Regions from separate parts of the Polaromonas potterensis genome, predicted to be linked through region 3. Evidence: riboswitches for the same ligand, from Rfam matches in the RefSeq annotation. Region 3 holds a riboswitch; each other region holds the start of a gene.
What was found. Region 3 has a riboswitch for thiamine pyrophosphate ahead of R6254_RS17195 (purine-cytosine permease family protein). Riboswitches for the same ligand answer to the same signal wherever they lie in the genome.
Positions count from the first base shown of each region.

Region 1: linked by a shared signal. The riboswitch ahead of thiC (phosphomethylpyrimidine synthase ThiC) and the one ahead of R6254_RS17195 (purine-cytosine permease family protein) in region 3 are both predicted to bind thiamine pyrophosphate.
Region 2: linked by a shared signal. The riboswitch ahead of R6254_RS06535 (LuxE/PaaK family acyltransferase) and the one ahead of R6254_RS17195 (purine-cytosine permease family protein) in region 3 are both predicted to bind thiamine pyrophosphate.

Region 1 is NZ_JAWQLX010000008.1:108,014-113,501, reverse strand. It holds gene nadA (quinolinate synthase NadA) at 1-444, opposite strand, end outside; gene nadC (carboxylating nicotinate-nucleotide diphosphorylase) at 453-1,325, opposite strand; TPP riboswitch at 1,450-1,563, shown strand; gene thiC (phosphomethylpyrimidine synthase ThiC) at 1,659-3,560, shown strand; gene thiO (glycine oxidase ThiO) at 3,589-4,665, shown strand; gene thiS (sulfur carrier protein ThiS) at 4,662-4,871, shown strand; gene R6254_RS15265 (thiazole synthase) at 4,879-5,488, shown strand, end outside.
Region 2 is NZ_JAWQLX010000003.1:87,693-93,180, reverse strand. It holds gene R6254_RS06550 (ABC transporter ATP-binding protein) at 1-347, shown strand, start outside; gene R6254_RS06545 (AMP-dependent synthetase/ligase) at 344-2,143, shown strand; gene R6254_RS06540 (hypothetical protein) at 2,152-2,304, opposite strand; TPP riboswitch at 2,415-2,531, shown strand; gene R6254_RS06535 (LuxE/PaaK family acyltransferase) at 2,594-3,676, shown strand; gene R6254_RS06530 (acyl-CoA reductase) at 3,673-5,127, shown strand; gene R6254_RS06525 (ABC transporter ATP-binding protein) at 5,135-5,488, shown strand, end outside.
Region 3 is NZ_JAWQLX010000010.1:23,151-28,638, forward strand. It holds gene thiD (bifunctional hydroxymethylpyrimidine kinase/phosphomethylpyrimidine kinase) at 1-776, shown strand, start outside; gene R6254_RS17195 (purine-cytosine permease family protein) at 785-2,092, opposite strand; TPP riboswitch at 2,143-2,249, opposite strand; gene R6254_RS17200 (Bug family tripartite tricarboxylate transporter substrate binding protein) at 2,325-3,308, opposite strand; gene R6254_RS17205 (Bug family tripartite tricarboxylate transporter substrate binding protein) at 3,344-4,327, opposite strand; gene R6254_RS17210 (mandelate racemase/muconate lactonizing enzyme family protein) at 4,372-5,488, opposite strand, start outside.

The DNA of each region.
Region 1 (5,488 bases), on a different contig from region 3:
GGTGCGGTCCGGGTGGGCATCACAAAACGCGCTGAACGCGTCCACCGGGCACCCCAAGTCCAGCGAACAAGTCGCCTCCAGGTCGGGCATCAACACGGTTTTTTCGGGCGAGAGAATTTTGGCGGTCTCGCCCATAAAACGCACGCCCGACACCACCAGCGTGCTCGCTGCATGGTCCCGGCCAAAACGCGCCATCTCCAGCGAGTCACTGACCAGGCCGCCGGTTTCTTCGGCCAGGTCCTGCAGGTCCGGGTGTACGTAATAGTGCGACACCATGACCGCGTTGCGCTCTTTGAGCAGGCGGCGAATCTGGTCTTTCAGGGCCGCGCGTTCATCGGGTGCTGGCTCCACCGGCACACGCGCCCAGGCGTGACGCGTCGGGCACGCGGGTTGTTCGTAGTCGATGCGGATCAGGGGATGAACAGGGTTTTGTACGTCAGTCATGCCGGGACTCACAGTTGCGCAAAACGCATGGAAAAATCAATCGCCTTGATGTCTTTGGTCAAAGCCCCGATCGAGATGCGGTCCACCCCGGTGGCGGCAAAACCGGCCACGGTGTCCAGGCTCACACCACCCGAAACTTCCAGAATCGCCCGCCCTGCCGTGATCTGCACCGCCTCACGCAACTGGGCCAGGGCCATGTTGTCCAGCAGAATCATGCGGGCGCCGGCCTCCAGGGCTTCCCGCAACTGGACCAGGGTCTCCACCTCGATCTCAACAAACGCCGCGCGGCCCGCCACCTCGGCGGTGCGTTGCAACACGGCGCTGATACCGCCGGCCGCTGCAATATGGTTTTCCTTGATCAACACCGCGTCGTACAGGCCGATGCGGTGATTGACCCCACCGCCGCAACGCACGGCGTATTTCTGCGCCAGCCGCAGGCCGGGCAGGGTTTTGCGGGTGTCCACAATGCTGGCTCGGTTTCCCGGCACCGCTTGCACGGTCTGCACGTACACCGCCGTTTGTGTGGCCACGGCGCTGAGCAGTTGTAAAAAATTGAGCAAAGTCCGCTCGGCACTCAGCAGTGCGCGGGACAAGCCCTTGATCTCCAGGACGACCTGGTTGGCCTCGCAGCGCTGGCCATCACGCACATGCCAGATCAGTTCGGCCTGCGGGTCCAGCCGCTGCAGGGTGGCCTCCACCCAGGGCAGGCCGCAAATCACCGCGGCCTCCCGCGCCAGCACGCGGGCGTGGCTGCGCCGCGCGGGATCAATCAGACCGGCGGTCAGGTCGCCGGACCCCAGGTCTTCGGTCAGCGCACGCTCAACATCGGCCAGTGCAAGGACAGCAACACTGGCGGTGGAAAAATCAAACAAGGCATTCATGGGTTCATCGCTGGAAGGAAATCTTGGCGGCAAGCATAGCGGCTTCGCAGCCCCTATTTTGGTTGGCACGCTATCAGCACGATCACAAAAGGGGTTTGAGCACCGAGAGCGCCTGTACTAGAATGGAACGGCTCCGGGGTGCTGCCCGACCATTGTGGTCGAGCCGCTGAGATGGCCAGGCCAAACCCGTGAACTTGAATCGGTTCGTACCGACGTAAGAAGAGCTGACAGCCAGCGGACCTCCGCTTGCCCGTCAACGATCAAAACCACCCGGCTGGTTTTGGCCACACCTTCGGAGCATTTTGTGTTTCAACACACCACAAGGATGCCCCGATGAATGCGCCTGATCAATTCGCCCAGTTGCTGTCCCTGACACGTGAGCCTTTTCCCGCGTCACGCAAGATTTACCTGCCCGGTCAGCGCCACCCCGACCTGCGTGTGCCCATGCGCGAAGTCAGCCTGAGCAACGGGGAATCCGCCACGCTTTACGACACCTCCGGGCCCTACACCGATCCAGCCGCCGACATCGACGTGCGCCGTGGGCTCCAGGCCTTGCGCGCACCCTGGATTGCCGCACGCGGCGACACAGAAATTTACATCGGCCGCACGGCCCAGGCCGTTGACGATGGCACGCGTCGGGAAGACCGCACCGACCCGCACGACCCCGAAGCCCAACGCATCGCCGCCCTGCGTGCCCAGGCTGCCGGTCTGCAACGCACACCGCGCCGCGCCAAGGTCGGCGCCAACGTCAGCCAGATGCATTACGCGCGCCGCGGCATCATCACCCCCGAGATGGAATACATCGCGCTGCGTGAAAACACCAAACGCGCGTGGATGGCCGAGTACCTGGATGACACCGAACGGGCCAGCCGCGTGCGCGGCAACCCCATGGGCGCGCAACTACCCGCATTTGTGACGCCTGAGTTTGTGCGTGACGAAGTCGCGCGGGGCCGCGCCATCATCCCGGCCAATATCAACCACCCCGAAGTCGAACCCATGATCATTGGCCGCAACTTCCTGGTGAAGATCAACGCCAACATTGGCAACTCGGCGGTCACGTCCAGCATTGAAGAGGAAGTGGAAAAGCTGGTCTGGGCGATTCGCTGGGGCGCCGACAATGTGATGGATTTGTCGACCGGCAAAAATATCCACACCACACGCGACTGGATCATCCGCAACTCGCCGGTGCCCATAGGCACGGTGCCGATTTACCAGGCGCTGGAAAAGGTAGGCGGCATTGCCGAAGAACTGACGTGGGAGATTTACCGCGACACCTTGATCGAGCAGGCCGAACAAGGCGTGGACTACTTCACCATCCACGCCGGCGTGCGTTTGCCTTTTATCCCCATGACGGCCAAACGCCGCACCGGCATTGTTTCGCGTGGCGGCGCCATCCTGGCCAAGTGGTGTATTTCCCACCACAAGGAAAACTTTCTGTACACGCACTTCGAAGAGATTTGCGAGATCATGAAAAGTTATGACGTGAGTTTTTCGTTGGGTGATGGCCTGCGTCCCGGTTCGGGCGCCGACGCCAACGACGAAGCCCAGTTTGCCGAGTTGCGCACCCTGGGCGAGTTGACCCAGATCGCCTGGAAACACGATGTGCAAACCATGATCGAAGGCCCCGGCCATGTGCCCATGCACATGATCCAGGCCAACATGGACGAGCAGCTCAAACATTGCCACGAAGCGCCTTTTTACACGCTGGGCCCGCTGACCATCGACATTGCGCCGGGCTACGACCACATCTCCAGCGCGATTGGCGCGGCGATGATAGGCTGGTTCGGCACCGCCATGTTGTGTTACGTCACGCCCAAGGAACACCTGGGTCTGCCAGACCGGAACGACGTCAAGCAGGGCATCATTGCCTACAAGATCGCGGCGCACGCGGCCGACGTGGCCAAGGGGCACCCGGCCTCGCGGGCGCGTGACGAAGCCTTGTCCAAGGCGCGCTTTGAGTTTCGCTGGCACGACCAGTTCAACCTGTCGCTGGACCCGGACACCGCGCGCGAGTTTCACGATGAAACCTTGCCCAAGGAAGTCAGCAAGGTCGCGCATTTCTGCTCCATGTGTGGGCCCAAATTCTGCTCGATGAAAATCAGCCAGGAAGTGCGCGAGTTTGCGGCGCAGCAGGGCATTGGAGAGGCCGCGGCACTGGCGCAGGGAATGCAGGCAAAATCGGCCGAGTTCCGCGAAGGCGGCAGCGAAATGTACATCCCCATCCAGAAACTTTGAACCCGCGATGAAAAGGGCGAACATCACCATGCACATCGGCATCGCAGGCGCAGGCCTGCTCGGACGGCTGCTGGCTTTCGAGCTGGCCAGGGCCGGCCATTCGGTCGAGGTTTTCGACCCCGCGTCCGGCCCGCAGGCCCCCCCCGCCGGTCCGGGTGCCGCACCGCGCGCCGCCGGCTGGACCGCCGCCGGCATGCTCAGCCCCACGGCCGAACTGGAGTCGGCCGACGCCCATGTTTTTGCACTGGGCTTGCGCTCGCTGGCCTTGTGGCCGGACATCGTGGCGGCCCTGGGCCAACCGGTCGAGTTGCATCAGCGCGGCAGCCTGCTGGTCGCCCACCGCGGCGACGAAGGCGCAGCCCGCCGCGTGGTGGACCTGCTGCAGCACAAGGCGCCAGCCGGTCACACGCCGCAGGCGCTGGACGCCGCGGCGTTGCGCGAACTCGAACCCGCGCTACACGGCGCAGCCCATGCCTGGTTGTTGCCGCACGAAGGACAAATCCACACCGTGCAGGCCATGGCGGCCCTGGCCCACGCGGCCAGCGCCGCGGGCGCACGCTGGCATTGGGGCGTGACGGTGAGTCGGCTGCAGGCCGGCGAAATCCACACGCCGCAAGGCCTACACCGCTTCGACTGTGTGTTCGACGTACGCGGCACCGGCGCGCGGCCTGAACCAGCCCGCAGCGAACAGGACCCGGGGTTCACGCCGGAGGTGCGAGGCGTGCGCGGCGAAATCATCTGGCTGCATGCACCTGACGTGGTGCTGCGGCGGCCGGTGCGCCTGCTGCACCCGCGGCACCGGGTCTACCTGGTACCACGCGAGGGCGGGCACATTGTGGTCGGCGCCAGCGAAATCGAAAGCGAAGACCGCTCGCCGATCTCGCTGCGCAGCATGGTGGAGTTGCTGGCGGCCGCACACAGCATTGTTCCCGAGCTGGCCGAAGCACGGATTGTTCACACGGAAACCAACCTGCGCCCCGCTCTGCCCGATAATCTGCCGCGCGTCGAACAAAGCGCTGGGCTGGTCCGCATCAACGGCCTGTTCAGGCACGGCTGGCTGATTGCGCCCGCCCTGGTCGAAGAAACGCTCAACAATCTGGCATGAACCCTATCAACATCACACTCAACGGCGAAGCCCGGCAAGTCCCGGCAGGCAGCACGCTGGCCGACGCACTGGCGGCCAGCGGCCAGCCCGCGCAGTCCTTCGCCAGCGCCGTCAACGGCGAATTCGTTGCGCGCGATGCGCGTGCATCCACACCACTGACGGAAGGCGATGCCGTTTTCACGTTCCAGGCCATCACGGGAGGCTAGTAGTAACATGACTTTTCACATCGCAGGCGTCGAGCTGGGCAGCCGCTTTTTTCTCGGCACCGCCAGCTACCCCTCGCCCTTAGCCTTGCAGCAAGCGATTGCGGCCTCGGGCGCCGAGGTCGTCACCGTGGGACTCAAGCGCCAGTTGGCTGCGGGCGGCGGCACCCAGAACGATTTTTACAAACTGATCCGCGACAGCGGTGCCCGCCTGCTGCCCAACACCGCCGGCTGCCGCAGCGCACGGGAAGCCATCACACTCTCGCAGATGGCTCGCGAGTTGTTCGGCACGAACTGGATCAAGCTCGAAGTGGTTGGTGACGAACACACCTTGCAGCCCGACCCTTTTGAGCTGGTCACCGCAGCCGCCGAGCTGGTGCGCGACGGCTTCGAAGTGTTTCCTTATTGCACCGACGACCTGGTCAGCTGCCAGCGCCTGCTGGACGCCGGTTGCCGCATCCTCATGCCCTGGGGCGCACCCATAGGTTCCGGCCAGGGGCTGGTCAACCCGTATGCGCTGCGCACCCTGCGCGCGCGCCTGCCCGACGTGCCGCTGATTGTGGACGCCGGCATCGGCTCCCCGGCCGACGCGGTGCAGGCCATGGAACTCGGTTATGACG
Region 2 (5,488 bases), on a different contig from region 3:
CCATAGGCCGGGCGCTGATCGCCCAGCCGCAACTGATCCTGCTCGACGAACCCTCGCTGGGCCTGAGTCCCAAGCTGGTCGAAGACATCTTCGGCATCATCGCGCGTATCAATGCCGAGCGTGGTGTGTCCATGTTGCTGGTTGAACAAAACGCCACCGTGGCGCTGGCCGTGGCGCACAGCGGCTACATCATGGAGAACGGAAAAATTGTCATCGACGGCACGGCCGAACGTCTGGCGAGTGACCCCGACGTGCGCGAGTTTTACCTCGGCATGGGGGGGGGCGGCGAGACCCGCAGCTTCAAAAACATCAAACATTACAAGCGCCGCAAGCGTTGGCTGTCATGAAGCTTCCCGAATTGACGCTCCCACAGATGCTGCGCGAACGCGCACGGGCCATGCCCGAGCGTATTGCCATCCGGCAAAAAGACTTCGGCATCTGGAAACCGTTCACCTGGGACTGTTATTACCGGCGCGCCGGCCATTTCGGCCTGGGCCTGCGCGGCCTGGGTCTGTCCGACGGTGGCCATGTGGGGGTGTTGTCCGAGAACCGCATTGAATGGGTGCTGGCGCAGATGGGCGCGGGCCTGATAGGCGCCGTAGCGGTGGGGGTCTACCCCACCAGCCCGTCGCCCGAGGTGGCTTATGTGGTCGCCCACGCCGACATTGAAATCATGGTCTGCGAAGACCAGGAGCAGACCGACAAGGTGCTCGAAGCGCTGGACCAGTTGCCGCGCCTGCGCAAGATTGTGGTCATGGAAACCAAGGGGCTGCGCAGCTTTGCGCCCGAGCTGCGTGGCCTGATCGTGAGCTTTGACGAAGTCGAAAAAGCCGGCGCCGCGGCCGGCCAGCCCGCGCTGATCGACGCCGCCCTGGCGCGCCAGAAACTGGACGACATAGGCCTGATGATTTACACCTCGGGCTCCACGGGCAAACCCAAGGGCGCGATGATTTCCTACCGCAATATCCGCGGCGTGGTGCCCGGCATCCTCGAGCGCCTGGGCATCACGGACCAGACCACGCACCTGTCCTACCTGCCGCTGTGCCATGTGGCCGAACAGATGTTGACGACCTTTGTGCCCATGTACACCGGCGCCCAGGTCCACTTCGGCGAATCCATACGCACGGTGCAGGAAGATCTGCGGGAAATTGCGCCCACCTTGTTTCTCGGTGTGCCGCGCATCTGGGAAAAATTACACGCCAGCATCAGCATCAAGCTGCAGGAAACCGGCGGCCTGCGCCGCAAGTTGTTCGACACGGCGTATGCCGCCTGCCAGCCGCTGGCCGAGAAGCCGCGCAGCGCCTGGAGCCTGGCCGACAGGTTCACCTTCGGGGTCAGCTACTGGGCGATCTTTCGCGCCTTGCAAAACTTCATCGGCCTGCGCCAGGTGCGTATCGCCCTGACCGGTGCGGCGCCGATTCCGCCCGACGTGGTGCGCTTCTTCCGCGTGTTGGGTGTTCCGCTGATCGAGGTCTACGGCTTGACCGAATCCACCGGCATGGTGCTGGGTCATGATCCGCGTGACGTGGTGATTGGCACGGTGGGCATCCCCATCTTGGGTGTGGAGCATCGCATTGGCGAACAGGGCGAACTGCAATTACGCGGCGACATGGTGTTTGCCGGTTATTACAAAAATCCCGAGGCCACGGCCGACAGCATTCGGGACGGCTGGCTGCATACCGGTGATGTGGTGCGCGAGGAGCGCGGCCAGCTCAAGATCGTGGACCGCCTGAAAGACATCATGATCACCGCGGGCGGCAAAAACCTCACACCGTCCGAGATCGAAAACACCATGAAGGGCAGTCCTTACATCAAGGAATGTGTGATCGTGGCCGAGGGGCGCAAGTTTGTTGGTGCGCTGGTGATGATTGACTACGAGACCGTGGGCAAATGGGCCGAGGCCCAGCGTATTGCCTTCACCCACTTTCGTTCGCTGGTCGAGCTGCCGCAGGTGCGTCAACTGATTGATGCCGCGATTGGCGAGGGCAACCAGCGCCTGGCCCAGGTGTCGCAAATCCGCAAGTTTCATTTGTTGACCAAGGAACTGGACCACGACGATGGCGAAGTCACCGCCACCATGAAGGTGCGGCGCTCCAGCATCTACAAGACCTACGCGGCCGAGATCGAGGCGCTGTACCACTAGGGTTTTGGTCAGGCGCGCTGGCGGTGGACCCGGCGGCCAATCGCGACAGCGGTTTTGATGTTGCGGGTGACAACAGGTCGGCCGGCTATTTTTACAAGCATTTCAGGCCACCAGCCCTTATCCAGCGGGCGCAAACAGCTATCAATAGGGTAGCGATCCATGTGCCTCCGCCACCCGCCGGTGTCTGTGGCGGGGGCCACATACGCTTGACCCTGCTGGCATCTGCCTGGGATGCGCCGTTTGGCCGCGCCGGCCGCATTCCGCTAGAATTTGACCTGCTCCGGGGTGCAGCCTTGCTGGTGACAGCAAGGGTGGCTGAGATGGTCAGAACCAAACCCGCGAACTTGAATCGGTTCATACCGACGTAAGGAGAGCTGCCAGACACCCCCAGTGGGCGTGGCACATCTTTCGGAGCACTTGTTTTTCAACAGGCAACCGAAAGTGTGACGCATGGCTTCTTCTCCTTTGATCGCTGACCTGCAGGCCTACCTGGCCGCCGACCACCCGTCAGAAGACGCGTTTGAGTCACAGGCCCTCGCGTTGTTCGCCCATCAATACCAGAACAACCTGCCTTTCCAGCGCTTTTGCCAGCAACGCGGCAAAACCCTACGCACCGTCAAAAGCTGGCGCGACATCCCGGCCGTGCCCATCAGTGCGTTCAAGGCGCTGACCCTGAGCTGCATCCCTGCGGAGCAGGCCGAGCGCACCTTCATGACCAGCGGCACCACGCAGGCCGAGGTCAAGGGCAAACACCATCACCCGACACTGGCGGTGTATGACGACTCCATGATCCGCAATTTCCGGCAACGTTTCATGCACGGCAGCGATCAAAAAATCCGCATGGGCCTTTTGTTCCCGGATGAAAGCTTGTTGCCGAATTCTTCGCTGGCCCACTACCTGGCGCTCGCGCTGCGTGAGTTCGGCACGGACGGCAGCCACTACCTGCTGACGCAAGACGGCCTGGACCACACGCGCCTGATCGCCGAGCTGGAAAATGCACAGCAGAGCGGCGAGCCTTATGCGCTGCTGGGTGCGAGCTACAGCTTTGTGCACCTGCTGGATGAGTTGCAGCGCCTGGGCAAAACCTTTGTCCTGCCGCCGGGCAGCCGTGTGCTGGACACCGGCGGCTTCAAGGGCCAGTCGCGCGAGCTGTCCATGCCGGATTTTTATGCGCAGCTTTCTGGCGTGCTGGGCATCGCCGCCAGCCAGTGCATCAACATGTACGGCATGACCGAACTGAGCACGCAGTTTTACGACGCGGGCAACGCCGTGCTGCCGTCGGTCAAATCCGGTCCGCACTGGATTCGCACCCGCGTGGTCGAACCCCTGAGCGGCGAGGAACTGCCGCGCGGCGAGCAGGGCATTCTGGCGCACTGCGACCTGGCCAATTTCAATTCCGTCACCACCCTCCTGACCGAGGACGTGGGGGTCGCGGTGGACGGCGGCTTTTTGCTGTTGGGGCGTGCAGAGGGCAGCGCGGCCAAGGGTTGTTCGCTGGCGGTGCAGGCGTTTTTGCAGGCGGCCACGGCATGACACTGCTGCGCGAAACCGCTGGCTACCTGCCGGGCCTGCAAGCCGGGGACGTGTTGTGGCAGACGCTGAGATTCGAGGGCAAACACGACACGCTGGAGGTCGCGGTTCCCGTCCTGACGCAAGAACAGACGGTGGCCCTGATGGCGCGGGTGCGGAGTGCCAGCCGTTCGTATTTGAAGTCGCTGACGGTGGCGCAAATCATTGACATCATCGACCGCGCCATCGCACGTTTGCTGGACCCGCAAGACCCCTGGCGGCAAAAGGCCAACACCTTGTTGCCGCTGGTGACGGGTTACGACGCTGACATGGTGCGTCTCGGCCTCACGGGTTACCTGAAAACATTCCGCAAGCCGCAGCTCCAGCGTTTCCTGGTCGAAGACTTCGGCAACCCGCAGCTGCTGGACGACTTTGCGCCGCGCGCCAAGGGCGGCTTTTCCAAAGCCTTCGGTGCCGATGTGGCGGTGCATGTCTGGGCCGGCAATGTGCCCGGCCTGTGCCTCTGGAGTTTGATCTCCGGCCTGCTGGTCAAGTCGGGCACGGTGGGCAAGGTGGCCAGTGCCGAGCCGCTGCTGGCCGGTTGGATGGCGCAGTTGCTGGTCGAAGTGAATCCGGGGCTGGCCGACTGCCTGGCGGTGGTCTGGTGGAAAGGCGGGGACGAGGCACGTGAGAGCTTATTTTTCAAACACGCCGATCTGGTGTTGGCCTACGGCGGCAACACCGCGCTGGAACAGCTGCGGCGCCAGGTGCCCATCAGCACGCGGTTTCTGCCCTTCGGCCACAAGCTCAGTTTTGGCATCGTCGCCAGGCAGGCGCTGGATGCGCGCAAGGCCATCAAGACCGCCCAGCAGGCCGCTTACGACGTGATGCGTTACGACCAGCAAGGCTGTTATTCGCCGCATGTGTTTTACGTGGAGCGTGGCGGAAAAATCAGCCCCGATGAATTTTCGCGTTATCTCGCGCATGAACTCTCGGCCTTTGAAAAGAAATACCCACGGCGCACCCTGAGCTTGTCCGAAGCGTCCGACCTCGCCGGCTGGCGCCAGGCGGAAGAATTCGTGAGCCTGTCGCCAGAGGGCCCGGATGTGGCGGGGGAGGGCGACTGGACCGTGGTCTACAACAACAGCTTGCAGCCGCTGGCCCCCAGCGCGCTGAACCGCAGCATACGGGTGGTGGCGGTGGACCAGCTGGCCGACGTGCTCCCGCTGCTGGCACCGCACCGGGCTTTCCTGCAAACCGTGGGTGTGGCTGCCGCGCCGCGCGAGCTGTTTGCACTGGCCGAACAACTCGGCCGCGCTGGCGTGACACGTATCTGCGCGCTGGGCCAGATGAGCTCGCCCGAGGCCGGTTGGCACCATGACGGGCGCTTCAGCCTGCTGGATCTGGTGCAGATGGTGGACGTCGAGGTATCGGCGGAAGCCGCCTCGGAAACCTTCGCGCCTTATGTCGACTAGGGCCGCCATGACTTTTCTCGACATGCGTGCGGTGAGTTACAGCTACCCGGCTTACCCGAATGTGGTGAGCCAGGTGGACTGGCAGATTGCGCGCGGCGAGGTGCACAGCCTGGTCGGCCGCAGCGGCTGCGGCAAGACCACGCTGCTCAAGCTGGCGGCGGGCCTGTTGCGGCCGGATGCCGGACAGATCAGCGTGGACGGGCAGGCGCTGTGCAAGCCGGGTAGCCAGCTGGGCTTTGTCTTCCAGGCGCCGACCTTGTTGGAATGGAAGACGGTGATGGACAACGTGTTGCTGCCGGTCACCTTGCAACGCAAACCCCTGCCGGCCGATCGGACGCGTGCCGACGAGCTGCTGTCCCTC
Region 3 (5,488 bases):
CGGGCATACAGGCTGACCTCAAGACTTTTGCGGCACTGGGCTGCTACGGCATGACGGCCATCACGGCGCTGACTGCGCAGAACACCTTGGGTGTGCGCGCCATCCATGGGGTGCCGCAGCAAATGCTGCTGGACCAGATCGATGCGGTGGTCGAAGACATTGGTGTGGATGCCGTGAAGATCGGCATGTTGCATTCCCCCGAAATCGTGCATGCCGTGGCCGAGGCAATTGACCGGCATGTGCTTACGCGTGTGGTGCTGGACCCGGTGATGGTGGCGACCAGTGGTGCCGTGCTGATCGACAACCCGGCGATTGCGGCTTTGGTGCGCGAACTGTTTGGCCGTGCGGCTTTGGTCACGCCGAATCTGGACGAAGCCGCCTTGCTGGTGGGCCGGCCACTGGAGAGCGAGCAGGCGATGGAAATTGCCGCACGTGAGCTGCTGGCCCAAGGTGCGCGGGCGGTGTTGCTCAAGGGCGGGCATTTGCCGGGGGATGTGGTCAGTGATTTGCTGATCACACAAGACGGTGCGCCGCACTGGATGCGCGCGCCGCGTATTCACAGCGCCAACACCCATGGCACGGGCTGCACGCTGTCATCGGCGATTGCGGCGCACCTGGCTTTGGGCCTGTCCTTGGCTGAGGCCGTGGAGGCCGCACGGGCCTATGTGCGTGGCGCGCTGGAGGCTGGCGCCGCCGTGCGCACCGGCGCGGGCAGCGGGCCGCTGAACCACAGCCACGCGCCGCAGGTCATGCGGCTTGTTCCGCTGGACTCTTAGACGCTTGCTTAGGCTGTTGCGCTGACTCTTGCCGGCGTGTCGCTGGTAAATCTGGCCAGCACAAAAGTCAACACCAGCGTCGGCAGTGCCGCACCCCAACTCGGCGCAAGCTGCGCGCAGGCGTGGTAACAGACGATGCCTGTGAACCAGATCAGCACGGCGCTGTAGTTGACCTGCCGTTCTGTGACCAGCGCCGCCACATCGGAGCGGCCGGCCAGCCGCGCCAGGATCACGCCGTACAGGGGGATAAAGACCGAGCTGAGCATCAGCAAAAACGGCTCCAGGCTGTGTATGGGCAAAACCATGGCCAGGGCCGTGCACACCACCGCCATGGTGATGCCCCAGCGACGCACGCTCCAGCGGGGTTTCAGGCTGTGGCCGGCGACCGAGCCTGAATAAATGTCGCCGTAGGCGTTGTCCACCTCGTCAATCAGGATCAGGCCCAAGGCAATCAGGCCGCCCTGCGCGAGCAACAGTGCCGCGACCAGGTCGGTGCTGGGTGTGGTGATGGCGATCAGCACGCCGAGCGCGTAACACCAGATATTGGCCACGGCGTAACCCAGCCAGGTGCCGCGCAGGGCGCTTTTGCCGTCACGTCCGTGGCGCGCAAAGTCAGCCACCAGCGGCAGCCACGAGACCGGCATGGCAATCACCAGGTCCAGCGCGGCCAGTGTGCTCATGCCGCCTGTGCCGGGGCGGTTCCACAAAGTGCCAAAGCCTTGCGCATTGGCTTTGGCAAGAAACTGCCAAGTGAGCCAAAGCAGCGAGGCAATCACCAGCGGCAGGCCGTAACGGCCTATGAATTTGCGCACCAGCTTGACCATGGAGCCCGACAGCAGGGCGATCAGCACGCCGCCCCACAGCAAAGTCGCCAGCAAGGGCCAGATGGCGCTGGTGAAGCTGCCAGACTGGCGCGCAATGGCCAGGGTGCCGTCGCGCATGACAACCAGCTCAAAAGTCGTCCAACCAACGAGCTGCACGATGTTGAGCAAGACTGGCAGGCGCGCGAAGCTGCTGCCGTAGGTGGCGTGCATCAGGCCGGCGCTGGACAGTCCGCTGTCGCAACCGACCTTGGCTGTCCAGGCCAGCAACCCGGCGCCCAGAAGGGAGCCGAACACGATGACCAGGGCGGCCTGTTGGGCGCCCAGTGCCGGCACCAGGTAGGCGCCAATCTGCATGACCAGCAGGCCAACGCCCAGGCTGAGCCAGAGCGCGGCGTGGTCGCGAAAACCAAACGAGCGGTCGCCGGCGGGTTGTGGCGTGAGCGCCGTGTTGGTGCTGCCGGAAGAGGCGGGAGTGGGGGGATTAGTAGCCATCAACATTCCAATCGTTAATGGCAGGTCGGCTTGTCTGACGCCCAGGGCCCGGCGCCTGAAACATGCTTCCCTGCGCGAGGATTACCTCAATCAGGTTCAAAGGGACTTTCTCAGTCGTGCTGTTTTTTAAAACAGCACAACACCCCTAGCGAATATGCCCTTGCAGGCACGAGGCCGATTATAGGAAGAGGCCGCCCAGCGGCCTAACCTCGGAACGGACAGCTGTTGCTTTTTAGTCGATCTTGACGTTGGCGGTTTTGACAATGGTGCGGTACTTGCCGATTTCCGAACGGATCAGCGCGCCAAACTCCACGGGGCTGTTGCCCGCAGGCTGAAGCCCCATGGACAGGAGCTTTTCCTTGATGTCCGGCTGCGACAGCATACGCAGCAGCTCGGCATTGAGCTTGTCGACAACGGCTTTGGGTGTGTTGCGCGGCGCGACGATGCCATACCAGGTGCCATCCTCAAAACCGGGCAATCCGGCTTCGGCCAGGGTGGGCACTTCCGGCAGGGCTGCCACGCGTTGTGTCGACGAAACCCCGAGGGCGCGCAGCTTGCCGCTTTTCACAAAAGGTACCAGCGTGACCAGGTTGTCGAATTGCGCATCCACCACACCGCCCAGCAGGTCGGTGGTGGCCGGCGCGCTGCCCTTGTAGGGAATGTGGCCGACATCGACGCCTGCCGCCAAGCCGAAGCTCACGCCGCCCAGATGCTGGGCCGTGCCGGTACCGCCGTTGCCGATGGTGATGCGGCCAGGCGAGCGTTTGGCCAATTCAATAAATTCACGGGCGTTTTGCGCCGGGACCTTGGGATGGACGACCAGCAACAAAGGTGCTTTGACCAGCAGGGCCACAGGCTGGAAGTCGGTGGCCGAGTCGTAATTGAGCTTGGGATAAATCGACGGGTTCACCGCCATGAAGCCGGCCGCGGCCAGGGTTAGCGTGTAGCCATCGGCAGGCGCCTTGGCGCCGGCTTCGGCGCCTATGTTGCCGCCTGCGCCCGGCCGATTCTCCACGATGGCAGGCTGGCCCCAGGCCGTGGACAGGTGCTGCGCCACCATGCGGCCCAAGGTGTCGGATGCACCGCCTGGCGGGAAGGGCACGATCACGCGCATTCCCTTGCTCGGAAAATCGGTCTGCGCCACCGCGGGCACCCCCAGGCTGGCCGCGCAGGCCAGTGTCACACCTAACAAACGAGAGAAAGAAGAAAACGTCATCGTGGGTCTCCTGAACAGGGATTAGGTGTGCCGTATCAATCGAGCTTGGCGCCGGAATCCTTGACGACTTTGGCCCAGTGGCTCATTTCGCGGCGGATGAAGGTGCCGAATTCTGCGGAAGAACTCGGCATGGGTGTGACGCCCATACCGGCGAGCTGCGCCTGGAAGGCCGGGTCTTTGAGCGCGCGATTCATTTCTGAGTTGAGGCGGGCGACGATGTCTGACGGTGTTCCCTTGGGCGCCAGAAATCCAAACCAGACCGTCATGTCGAAGCCCGGCACACTTTCGGACACGGCAGGGATGTCCTGCGCAGCGGCCGAACGTTTGAGGCTGGAAACGCCCAAAGCGCGCACCCGTCCGCCCTGGACCTGAGGCAACACCGCCGGCATCTGGTCAAACAACATGCTGACCTGGCCGCCAATCAGGTCCTGCATGGCGGGGCCGCCGCCTTTGTAGGGAACGTGGACGATGTCCACGCCGGCCGCCGACTTGAGCATTTCGGCGGCCAGATGGCTGGAGGTGCCGTTGCCGTTGGAGGCGTAATTGAGTTTGCCGGGATGGGCTTTGGCGTAGGCCACCAGCTCCTTCACGTTGTTGGCGGGCACGGCCGGATGCACCACCAGCAGGTTGGGTACGCCGGCGTACAAACCGATGGGGGCAAGGTCCTTGATCGGATCGAAGGGCATCTTCGCGTACAGGGCGGGGTTGATGGCCAGGCCGATGGGCCCCATGAGGATGGTGTAACCATCGGGTTCCGCTTTGGCCACCATGTCCATGCCAACATTGCCGCCCGCGCCCGGACGGTTGTCGACGATGACGGGCTGGCCCATCTGCTGGCCCATGCGTTCGGCCAGCATGCGCGCCAGGATGGAGGTTGTGCCGCCAGCTGCGAAAGGCACGACCAGTTTGACCGGCTTGTTGGGATAGCTGCTTTGCGCGCCAGCCAGGCCGGAGGCCAGCGCCAGGCTGGCGCAGCAGAGGCCGAGCGCCAGTCGGCGCGACATGGAAGAAGTGAACATGAAAATCTCCTATCGTTGTATTTGAAAAAAGCAGAGGTTGCGGTTCAGGCCACGGCGTAGCGGTCGACGAAGTCCTGGCGAATCGTGATACCGAGGCCCGGCCGGTCGGGGATGTCGACCAGGCCGTCCTTGACTTCGAATTGCTCTTCGGCCAGCTCTTGCAGCAAGGGGTTGGCACCCACGGAATACTCCAGCAGCCAGCCGGCCGGTGACGCGGCGGCCACATGCATGCCGGCGGCAAAGGCCAGAGCCCCTGTCCACAGATGCGGTGCCAGCTTGAGGTTCCAGGCCGAAGCAATAGCGCCTATACGCATGGCTTCGGAAATCCCGCCGCAGATCGCCAGGTCGGGCTGGAAGATATCGGCCGCGCGCAGTTCTGCCAGGTCGCGGAAGTCAAAGCGGTTGAACTCGCTCTCGCCGGTCGCGATCGGGATGGCCGTGGCGGCGCGTACCTCGGCCATGCCGCGTTTGTCGTCGGCCGTCACCGGCTCCTCAAACCACAACAGGTTGCAGTCTTCCACCAGACGGCAGAAACGCTTGGCCTCCGCCACGGTGTAAGTGCCATGGGCGTCGCAGGCCAAGCCGATGTCCGGGCCCAATGCCTTGCGTGCGGCGATCACGCGGCGCGCCGAGTGGATGGGGTCGCAGTCGATCACGCCGACACGCATCTTCACGGCCTTGAAGCCGCCGCGCGCCACGTAGCCCAGCAGTTGTTCGCCGATGTGATCGGCATCGGCCCAGCCACCCGAGGCGTAGGCCGGCATACGCTCGGCCTTGCGGCCACCGAGCAGGCGCCAGATCGGGGCGTTGAGGTGTTTGCCCAGCAAGTCCCAGAGGGCGAGATCGATACCGCTGATGGCCGAAATCGAGACGCCGCGCCGCCCCATGATGGGGAACACGTGGCCGTGCGCCAGCGCGTAGTGGCCGCGGCAGCCGTTGTACATCAACTCCCAGAGGCGGTTGATGTCGCGCGGGTCTTCGCCGATCAATGCGGGGCCGAACTTCTGGTTGATCAGCGCCACCAGGCCGTGGCTATTGGCCTCGCTGCCGACCTCTTCCTTGGCTTCGCCCCAGCCGATCAGGCCACAGTCGGTTTCGATGCGGACCAGCACGGAGTCGAAGGAGGCGACGCGGCCGAAATCGGACACGTGTTGTTTTTCG